2 linked regions of the Pelobacter seleniigenes DSM 18267 genome follow. Each later gene encodes a partner of the first gene's protein in a complex. Links are inferred from orthologs where the notes say so. Each region holds a gene or a part of one and is shown on either strand. Other genes may lie near its edges.

Region 1 (5,846 bases):
TCAGGCGGCCGGGTCAGATAAATCCGCGCGACAAAAGGCAACAACCGGGCCAGCATCTGCTCCGCCTGTTTATCGGCCTTGCAACCGAACACCAGATGCAGTCCGCGCAGCTGCTGTTGCTGCAAATAAGCGGTCAACACTTCAACCCCGGCCTGATTATGCGCACCGTCAAGGAGAATCCGCTCGGCCAGCCACTCCAGTCGTCCGGGCCAGCAGACGTGTTCCAGCCCGGCCCGCAGGGTCGAAGCGGCAAGCTTGCCGAGCTGGTCGGCGAGCAAAGCAACAGCCGCAGCGGCCAGGGCCAGGTTATTAAACTGATGAATTCCGGGCAGACGCGGCCTGACCTCGCGGAGCTCCAGCCCGGGCCCCACCAGGGTCAGGCTCGAATCGTCTGCAACAGTGACCTGATAATCCTGACCGAGCATGAAAAACGGGCAGCCGAGGACCGCGGCCCGCTGCCGTAGCAGTTCTTCGACGGCCGCTTCCTGCGGAGCGCAGAGCACCGGCACACCAGCTTTAAAAATTCCCGCTTTCTCGGCAGCGATGGATTGCAGGTCCGGCCCCAGGTAGCCGGCGTGGTCCAGGGCGATCGGGGTGATGACACACAGCTCCGGGTTCACCACATTGGTGGCGTCAAGCCGGCCACCCATCCCGGTCTCGAGGATCGCCCAGGGGGTCTGATGACGCTGAAAACTGAGCAACGCCATAGCTGTGGTGAATTCGAAGAAAGTAATCCCCAAATCCTGAGCATGAGGGCGCAGTTCGTCGATCAGCGCGACCGCTTCCGCCGCGTCGATCTGCCGGGTATCAATCCGGATCCGTTCGGTAAAATGGTGCAGGTGGGGTGAGGTATAGAGGCCGGCGGAAATTCCGGCCTGCTGAAAAATACTCGCCAGCGCGGCGGAGGTCGAACCTTTACCGTTGGTTCCGGCAATGTGAATGATCCGCATTGCCTGCTGGGGTTCACCGAGCCGCGTCAGCAGCTTACGGATATTGTCGAGACCTAACTTGATCCCGAATAGCTGCAGCCCATACAGGTAATCGAGGCTTTCCCGGTAACGGTCAGACATCACGATCAGTTTTTGGTGAAAATGCGCAGAATCCCGGACAGGCGCGCTTTCATCTCCTTGCGTGGGACAATCATATCGATCATGCCATGTTCGAGCAGATATTCCGAACGCTGAAAGCCTTCCGGCAGCTGCTGGCGGATGGTCTGTTCAATAACACGGGGCCCGGCAAAGCCGATCAACGCCCGGGGCTCGGCGATGTTGAGATCCCCGAGCATGGCGAAACTTGCCGTAACACCGCCGGTGGTCGGATCGGTCAGCACCGAAATAAAGGGAACTCCGGCCGCTTTCAGTTTGGCCAGGGCCGCACTGGTCTTGGCCATCTGCATCAGCGACAGAATGCTTTCCTGCATGCGTGCTCCTCCGGACGAGGAGAACACCAGCACCGGCGCATTGGTTTCCAGGCCTTTTTCAATGGCACGGGTAATTTTTTCCCCGACCACCGAGCCCATACTGCCCCCCATAAAGGAGAAGTCGAAGACCGCGACCACAACCGGCAACCCATCAAGCAGCCCTTCCCCGCAAATGACGGCATCGCCGTCGCCCGCTTTTTTCAGGGCGGCCTTGATCCGTTCCTTGTAGCGCTTGGAATCCTTGAATTCGAGGAAATCGACGGAGCGCATGTTCGCGTCCATTTCGACAAAAGTCCCTTCATCGATGACCAGGCTGATCCGTTCTCTGGCACCGATCCGGAAATGGTAGTCACATTTGGGACAGACGTTCAGGTTCCGCTCAATTTCCCTGGCGTAAATAATTTCCTGACAGTTTTTACATTTGGTCCAGACCCCTTCGGGAACATGGACATTCTTTTTTTCAACCGATGTGGTTACAGCATTTTTTTTACGAAACCAGACCATGGAGCATCCTTTTTGTTTCACCTGATTCTGTCTCAGGTGAGCAGCGTCGCCGGGTCACCGACCGATTCGAGTCAGGCGGTCCTGTTCACCAGCCCCTGTTTTAAATTTGAAGTAAATTCCGCAACACGTGGTAACAGTTCCGTACTCTGGGCATAGGTCTCTATAATTCTAACCAGTGCGCTGCCAACCACAACACCATCGGCAAATTCGCCGACGCTGGCAGCATCTTCCGCCGTGGTGATACCGAAACCGACCCCCACCGGCACTGCGGTCATGGTTTTGAGTTCTTCGACGGCAGCGCGGATATCGGCTGGCGAAATTTTCTGCGCGCCGGTTACGCCGGTCATGGAAACATAATAAATATACCCCTGTGCGGCAGCAGCCAGTTGCCGCATCCGCTCCCGCGGAGTGGTCGGTGCCAGCAGGGTGATCAGAGCCAACCCGGCGGCTTGCACCGCGGCACTGATTTCGCCCACTTCTTCCGGCGGCAGATCGACCAGTAGCAGAGCATCGACTCCGGCACGGGCGGCGTCCTGCGCAAAGCGCTCGGCACCATAACGAAAAACGGGATTGTAATAGCCCATCAGCACCAGCGGAATCGAGGTTTCGCGGCGCACCGCGGCGACCAGTTCGAGGATTTTCACCAGGGTCGTACCACCCGCCAGCGCGCGTTCGGAAGCCGCCTGAATGGTGGGGCCATCAGCCATGGGGTCGGAAAACGGGACGCCAAGTTCAATCAGGTCCGCGCCCGCATCAGCCAGCACCTTGATCAGTTCAGCGGTGGTTGGCAGGTCCGGATCCCCGGCGGTAATGAAGGGAATCAGGGCCTTATCCCCGCGCTCCTGCAATTTTTTGAAAACATCATCTATTCGTGACATGAATTTGTCTTTAAATCCCATACGGGTCGTTAGCAAGCCGTTGAAAACTCCATTCCGGGATTTTCTCAACAACCGATCAGACGGAACAGGCCAAAAAGAGCCAGCTTAACGATTCCACAGGCTCTTTTCAATCCTTTTCTAACTCTCCTTTTTTTCGGAGTCTCCGGACGCGCCGCCGCCGGCCTGCCCGGCTCCACCGCCGGATTTTCCTTTTTTGGAGCGCCGCCGCGGCCGCCGCTTGCGAGGCGTTGCTTTTTTCTCGCCGGCACTCGGTAAGGGTTTCTTACGCCGGGGTGCGGCGCGTTTGAAATCAAAACAGAAGTCCTCATCCAGCGGCATGGTACTGGGAATCCTGAAGCCGAGATAGTCCTCGATTTCCTCGATGACGTAGACGGTCTCTTCATCGGCAAAGCTGATCGCCCTCCCGCTGGCTCCGGCCCTGGCGGTCCGGCCGATACGGTGGACGTAGTCTTCGCGGTCCTGCGGCAGATCATAGTTGATGACATGGGTGACGTTGTCGACATGAATCCCGCGGGAAGCAACATCCGTCGCCACCAGATGAGTCAGGCTGCCGAGCTTGAACTGATCCAGAATCCGCATGCGCTTTTTCTGGGGGATGTCTCCCGAAAGGACTGCACTGGCAATATCATTGGCCTGCAACAGGGCATTCAGCCGTTCCGCCTCGACCTTGGTATTGACAAACAGCATCACCCGTTCGACATCCGGATCCTGTTTCAGCAAACCGAGCAGCAGGGCAAATTTTTCATGGCGGCCGACGTGATAGAGGATTTGATCGATATTGTCTGCAGCGACCTGCTTGGGAGCGATTTCGACTCGTTCCGCCAGGTCCATGAATTCGTAGGCCAATTCCATGACCTGGGTGGAGAGGGTGGCGGAAAACAGCATGGTCTGCCGACTTTCAAAGGGGGGCAGTTTCCGCAACAGGTACCGCAGGTCCTTGATAAATCCCATATCGAACATCCGGTCGGCCTCGTCAATGACCAGGGCCTCGACCTGTTTCAGGGAGAACACGTGCTGCTTGTAATAGTCGATCAGGCGACCCGGGGTGGCAACGATGATATCGACCCCGTCGCGGAGCGCCTGACGCTGTTTTTCGTAATCGACGCCGCCGAAAATCGGCTGCACCTTGAGGCCGGTAAACTGTCCCAGGATCTCCGCATCGGCGCAGATCTGCACCACCAGCTCCCGGGTCGGAGCCATGACCAGCGCCCGCGGATTGCTGCCGGTGCCGGTTTCACTTTTCAGCAGCCGGCAGAACAGCGAGATCAGGAAGGCGGCGGTTTTGCCGGTGCCGGTCTGGGCCTGGGCAGCGACATCCTTACCGTTCAGGGCCAGGGGAATCGATTCCTGCTGCACCGGGGTCAGGGATTCGAATCCGGCCGCCACGACACCTTTTTGCACGGATTCGGGAAGTTGTAGTTCACTGAATTTCATTATAATTGCACTTTCATCGCATCGGCGACTGTATGAATATCTTTATCCCCGCGCCCGGACAGGCAGACCAGAATGATCTGCTCCTTGCTCAGGGTGGGGGCCAATTTCATGACCTGGGCCACGGCATGTGCACTCTCCAGGGCCGGGATAATCCCCTCGACCCGGGTCAGTTTCTGAAATGCGTCCAGGGCTTCCTGATCGGTAACCGAGACATATTCGGCCCGTTCAATATCGTGCAGCAGCGCATGCTCCGGCCCCACTCCCGGGTAATCGAGCCCCGCGGAGATAGAGTGGGCATGCTGGATCTGCCCGTCATCGTCCTGCAGCAGGTAGGTCTTGTTGCCATGCAGCACCCCGGGCAACCCGGCCGAGATCGATGCCGCATGCTTGCCGGTTTCGACTCCGAATCCGGCCGCTTCAACCCCGAGCAAGTGGACCCCTTTGTCCTCAATGAAGGGATAAAACAGCCCCATGGCGTTGGAGCCGCCGCCGATACAGGCCACGGCAACGTCCGGCAGCCGTCCTTCCGCTTCCTGCAGCTGCTGCTTGGCTTCCTTGCCGATAACCGCCTGGAAGTCACGAACCATCATCGGGTAGGGATGAGGACCGGCGACGGTCCCGATGACATAGAAGGTGTCGCGGACATGGGTCACCCAGTGGCGCAGAGCGTCGTTCATGGCGTCCTTGAGGGTGGCGGTGCCACTGGTGACCTCAGTCACCTTGGCCCCGAGCAACTTCATCCGGAAGACATTGAGGGACTGGCGACGGATGTCCTCCTTGCCCATGAAGATTTCGCACTCCATGCCGAACAGGGCGGCCACGGTGGCGGTGGCAACGCCATGCTGTCCGGCCCCGGTTTCGGCGATGACCTTGTTCTTGCCCATGCGCCGGGCAAGCAGAATCTGGCCGACGGTGTTATTAACCTTGTGGGCGCCGGTATGGTTCAAGTCCTCGCGCTTCAGATAAATTTTGGCGCCGCCCAGTTCTTCACTAAGCCGCTTGGCATAGTACAGGGGGCTGGGCCGGCCGACATAATTCTTCAAATAGTATTCGAATTCCCGATAAAATTCCGGGTCCTGGCGCACTCCGGCATAGGCCTGCTCCAGTTCCAAAAGAGCCGGCATCAGGGTTTCGGCGACATAGCGCCCGCCATAGAGACCGAAGTGACCGCGTTGGTCCGGGTACTGATAACTCATGCTTTCCTCACCTGCTGTATGAATTCATTGATTTTCTGGACATCTTTACGCCCCGGGGACTCCTCAACTCCGCTGGAGACATCAACCGCGTAAGGGCGGACAGTTTGTATCGCCGCAGCGACATTGGCCGGGTTCAGACCACCGGCCAGCACCAGCGGTTGCCGGCAGCCGAGGCGCCGGACCAGTTCCCAGTCAAAAGAGTGACCGGTGCCGCCGTAGGCATCGTCACTCCAGGCATCAAGCAACAACGCGGCGACCGGATAATCTTCGGCCCCCTGCAATGACGCGGCATCCCTGACGCGCAGCGCCTTCATAACCCGAAACGGTGCAATGATGCAATCCTGTGCGCTTTCATCACCGTGCAACTGGACCAGGTTGAGCCGGGCCAGGGTC
Region 2 (4,441 bases), on another replicon or contig:
TTGCCCTTCGGCATCAAGATTAACTGCTCGATCAATGGCACCACACTCGCTGTAAAAAGATACTGAAGTTCCTTCTAAAACATTATAATTGCCGTAACGATCAGCAAGTCGGACATCAATATCTGCTGTCACGCCATCATAGTTCAGGCCTTCGAGATTGAGTGTTGAAGTCGATAATGAGAAATGTCCTTCTGAAGGAACGCCACCACCGATAGCAATAACCCCACTTGATGTTTTCAAAGAGGAACCTTCTACCGTAGCCGTAATCGTTACAGTCCCAGGAATTGTACCGCTGTGCAATGTCGTTGTAACAACTCCACTTTCAGTGCCAACTTCAAGGGACGTGACACCAGAAACCGGGCCAATGTATTCACCGCCATTGGGTCCAGATAGTTCAAGCAAAACATTTTCGCTGCTAGCTACAAGGTTCCCGTTGGAGTCCTTGACATGGAAGGTAATCGTTGAAGTCTCGGTGCCCCCAGACCCTTTAATAACCACAACCTGAGGCTCAGCAGAGACAAACTCAATACTCCCTGCCGCAGCACCGGCAACAGAGATTGCCGCCTGTCCTGAGACAACACCGGATGAAGCAGTAATTATTGCCGTTCCCGCAGTACTTGTCCCAGCTGAGAATGTAGCCTGGGCCACACCCTCTCCACCGGAAATATCTGCGGAAGGAACAATGCTACCAAGGCTGGAATTGTTTACAGAAAAATTAACCGTGGTCCCATCAACCATGGGATCGCCATTACCATCAAGAACGGTAGCGCTTACAACCGATGTGCCACCCACTGTAATAGAACTTGGCGACGCAGCTAAAGATATTGATGCCGCCGTTAATTGGTCAGAAATCTGAATAGTAACTGAAGCGGAGGCACTATCTACCGAAGCCGTCACCTTGACTGTCCCTTCGGTACTGCCCGCAGTCAAAGTCCGGGTCAAAAGCCCACTGGATGTCGTGGCCGGGGAAGGAATTGAAGCAAGAGTCGGATTATCCAATGAAAACACAACAGACTTGGAACCAGTAACAACCTCACCACTACTATCCAAAAGCCTCACAGCAATCGAAGCTTTCTCTCCAGTCCCGATCGTAGAAGAGTCGGTTGAAATTATAATTGCACTAACTACCGATGGCTCCGTTGTGCCAGGATCAGTGGGGGTGTCAGACGGACTTGAGTCTGAACTACCCTGGGTTCCACAACCACTGAGGACAAGGACAAATAAAAAGATAACCAGTTTGATGACTTTAGCCACAAAAACCCTCCCTTCGGTTTACATTTCCCATTATTTTTTTACACATTCTAATAAATAAAGATTTACAAATCTACAAATTTTTATACTTATAGCAGGAAAAATTATAATATCCAAAACAAATAGATTATTTTAATGTAAATTTTTTCAGGAAGGAGAAAAAAAGGAGATTCCAGGGGGCTTGGCGAGTAGGTTATGTTTGTGACAGAGGGAAAAATAAAGAGATAAACCAGCCAGGTGGTTGGAGGTCAGGAAAAAATCCATCCCCTGCCAATAGCTAACATATTCTGCAACAGAGTGTTCACCGCCGATATTTCTGGCCAGCCCAGGCAAATCGTTCAAGGCTTGTTCTAATGAGGTTTCGAGCTGCCTGATCAATGCTGTAAAACAACATGCTTTTTCCCGGGCACTGCTCCGCCGCAATATCCAGAGGGCAAACACAAAGGGCAAGCCGGTCTTCTTGTACCAAAGATCCCCCAGATCATAACTTAAAACACCGGCAGGAAGATTTTTTGCCTGTTTCATGGCGCGATCACCAATCAACAACCCAGGGCGACCTTGTCTGATTGCGGTTTCGACATCCTCAACGGGAACATAATCGTCAACCTGTTGGAGGTCGTAATATTCCAGCAACAAAACCCTCAGCAGATTAATTGAAGTGGCTGATTCTCCGGTGATGGCAATGGTCCTCCCAGACAACTGCTCAGGGGGACAAGGGCTGAAAAGAAAAACACTCCCGACGGGGCCAAAGGAGGAAATGGAGAAATTGGGCAGCAGCAGGTAGTCTTCAAAGTTCAAAGCATATTCAAACGATGAAGAAGGGCTGATGTCCAACTCGCCAGTTTGCAGCATACGGTTAAGTTCTGAGGGAACCCCCGGCACCAGCCGGCCTTTGAAACCACAATCCTTCAATCCATAAAAAAAAGGAACACAGTTCAGGTAGGAGATATATCCCAGGGTTAGTTCCGAAGTATCATTCATAGAAATCGGTCAGGCAATTCCTGCAGAATCGTTGAGAATCATCTGTCAAGTTAGATAAAACACTGAGGAGAACGGTATATCCCCTACCCGTTCTCCTCAGCAACTTAACAGGATGACCTTAAACTTTGACGCGCTCAAGAAAATTGGTATCAAAGTGACCATCGATAAAATCCTTGTTATTCATCATTTTCTGATGAAAAGGAATGGTCGTCTTAATCCCTTCGATAATGTACTCGTCCAAGGCACAGGACATCCTGCGAATCGCTTCATCACGCGTTTCAGCATGGACAATTAATTTACCGATCATGGAGTCATAGTGTGGCAGTACGGTATATTGATCGTACATTGCACTTTCGACCCGGACACCCATGCCTCCCGGGGTATGGTAACCCGTTATTTTACCCGGGAAGGGAGTAAATTTAACCGGATCTTCTGCATTAATCCTGCATTCAATGGCATGCCCGGTGATTTTGATATCTTCCTGACGATAGCGCAGGGGAATTCCAGCGGCCGAGCGAATCTGCTCTTTAATGATATCAACGCCGGTAATCATTTCGGTCACCGGATGCTCAACCTGCACCCGGGTGTTCATCTCCATGAAATAAAAACTGCCGTCAGAATCGAGCAGATATTCAACCGTCCCGGCACTGCTGTAGTTGACCGCCTTGGCAGCAGCAACGGCGCAGGCCCCCATCCGCTCGCGCTGTTCCTGAGTAATGACCGGGCACGGCGCTTCTTCAATCAGTTTCTGATGCCGCCGCTGAATGGAGCAATCACGTTCCCCCAGATGAATGACATTGCCGTGCTTGTCGCCAAGAATCTGAATTTCGACGTGTCTTGGATGCTCGCAGAATTTTTCGATATAAACGTCGGCTCGACCGAACCCCGACTGGGCTTCCGTTCTCGCAGTGGCAAGAGCATTTGCCAGAGACGCAGGCGAATGGACGATTTTCATCCCGCGTCCGCCGCCGCCAGCCGAGGCTTTTATGATCACAGGATAACCGATTTCTTCAGCAATTTTTTGAGCTTCTTCTATGGTTTCAATGCTTTCATTAGTCCCGGGCAAAATCGGGACTCCGGCTTCAGTGACTGTTTGACGAGCCGTAATCTTGTCGCCCATTCGGCGCATATTATCCGCAGTAGGTCCGATAAAAGTAATCCCGCACTGCTCACAAATCTCAGCGAATTCTGCATTTTCAGAAAGAAAACCATAGCCCGGATGAATCGCGTCTGCATCGGCAATTTCAGCAGCACTGATAATCGCTTTCATGTTGAGATAACTGTCAGCACTCGGTGTCGGCCCAATACAAATACTCTCATCAGCCAAACTAACGTGAAGCGCTTCGTAGTCGGCGACGGAATGGACAGCCACCGTTTTAATTCCCATTTCCTTACAGGCACGAATAACTCGCAGTGCGATTTCACCACGATTAGCGATCAGTATTTTATGAAACATGGTCCTTAAACTCCCAATGGAAGTAATCTTTTAAGATCTAAACTTTGTTCAACAAACCAGCGAAGCTGCTGAGGCTTCACCTCAAAGCTTTTCAACCAGGAATAAAGTTTCGCCATATTCCACCGGAGCGCCGTCTTCCTTAACAACCTCAATAATTTTACATTTAAATTCAGCCTCAATTTCGTTGAACAATTTCATGGCTTCGACCAAGCAAAGCACCTGCCCGGCATCAACGATGTCCCCGACTTTACAAAAGGGTTCTGCGTCCGGAGACGGTTTACGATAAAAAGACCCGACAATCGGCGAAGGGATTGCATCATATTTGCTTTGTTGGGGAGCTGAATCAACAGTCGTTGGAGCAACCGCGGCAGGAGCACTGGCCGCAACAACGGGAGCGGGTTGAACAACAGCAGCTGGTGCCGTCATTTGAATAATCTCTTTTTCGGAGCCCCGTTTGATGTGAATTTTTTCTTCGTCATTCTCAAGATCAAACTCAGTAATATCGGTCTCGGTAATCAGTTTTATTAAGCCTTTAAGATCTTTCAGTTCCATTTTTTCCTCCTGAAAAATTTTTCAAATCGTAACTAAGTATAAGGGTTAACAAATCAAAACGTGGGATTCTGAAATTAATAATTGATTCTCACTTTCAATATCCCTACTCAGCGTTCAGTACGCTGTAGTGTTTAGCAATAGAAGTCAATGATTGATATCCGTTGGCAGTGACCACAACAGTATCTTCGATTCGAACTCCAC

Evidence for each region. Proteins that work in one complex are often made in the same cells at the same time.
Region 2: the proteins of accD (region 1) and accC are in contact, whole or in part, in a solved structure (PDB 8UXZ), measured with the Escherichia coli proteins. The link is inferred for Pelobacter seleniigenes DSM 18267 from one-to-one orthologs.

Annotation. Positions count from the first base shown.
Region 1 is NZ_JOMG01000002.1:247,161-253,006, forward strand. What follows is about bases 1-2,809. They hold accD (acetyl-CoA carboxylase, carboxyltransferase subunit beta), read right to left. Parts: upstream 1,925-2,809; coding sequence 1,076-1,924; downstream 1-1,075. Other genes in these bases: N909_RS0103765 (bifunctional folylpolyglutamate synthase/dihydrofolate synthase), read right to left, coding at 1-1,070; trpA (tryptophan synthase subunit alpha), read right to left, coding at 1,996-2,802. Also shown: N909_RS0103780 (DEAD/DEAH box helicase), read right to left, coding at 2,941-4,257; trpB (tryptophan synthase subunit beta), read right to left, coding at 4,257-5,453; N909_RS0103790 (phosphoribosylanthranilate isomerase), read right to left, coding at 5,450-5,846.
Region 2 is NZ_JOMG01000005.1:19,883-24,323, reverse strand. The notes cover bases 1,520-4,441. They hold accC (acetyl-CoA carboxylase biotin carboxylase subunit), read right to left. Parts: upstream 3,689-4,441; coding sequence 2,351-3,688; downstream 1,520-2,350. Other genes in these bases: N909_RS0121370 (aminopeptidase P family protein), read right to left, coding at 4,344-4,441; accB (acetyl-CoA carboxylase biotin carboxyl carrier protein), read right to left, coding at 3,770-4,240; N909_RS0121385 (menaquinone biosynthetic enzyme MqnA/MqnD family protein), read right to left, coding at 1,520-2,232. In the rest of the region: N909_RS0121390 (hypothetical protein), read right to left, coding at 1-1,254; more of N909_RS0121385, read right to left, coding at 1,399-1,519. UniProt on the Escherichia coli protein: This protein is a component of the acetyl coenzyme A carboxylase complex; first, biotin carboxylase catalyzes the carboxylation of the carrier protein and then the transcarboxylase transfers the carboxyl group to form malonyl-CoA.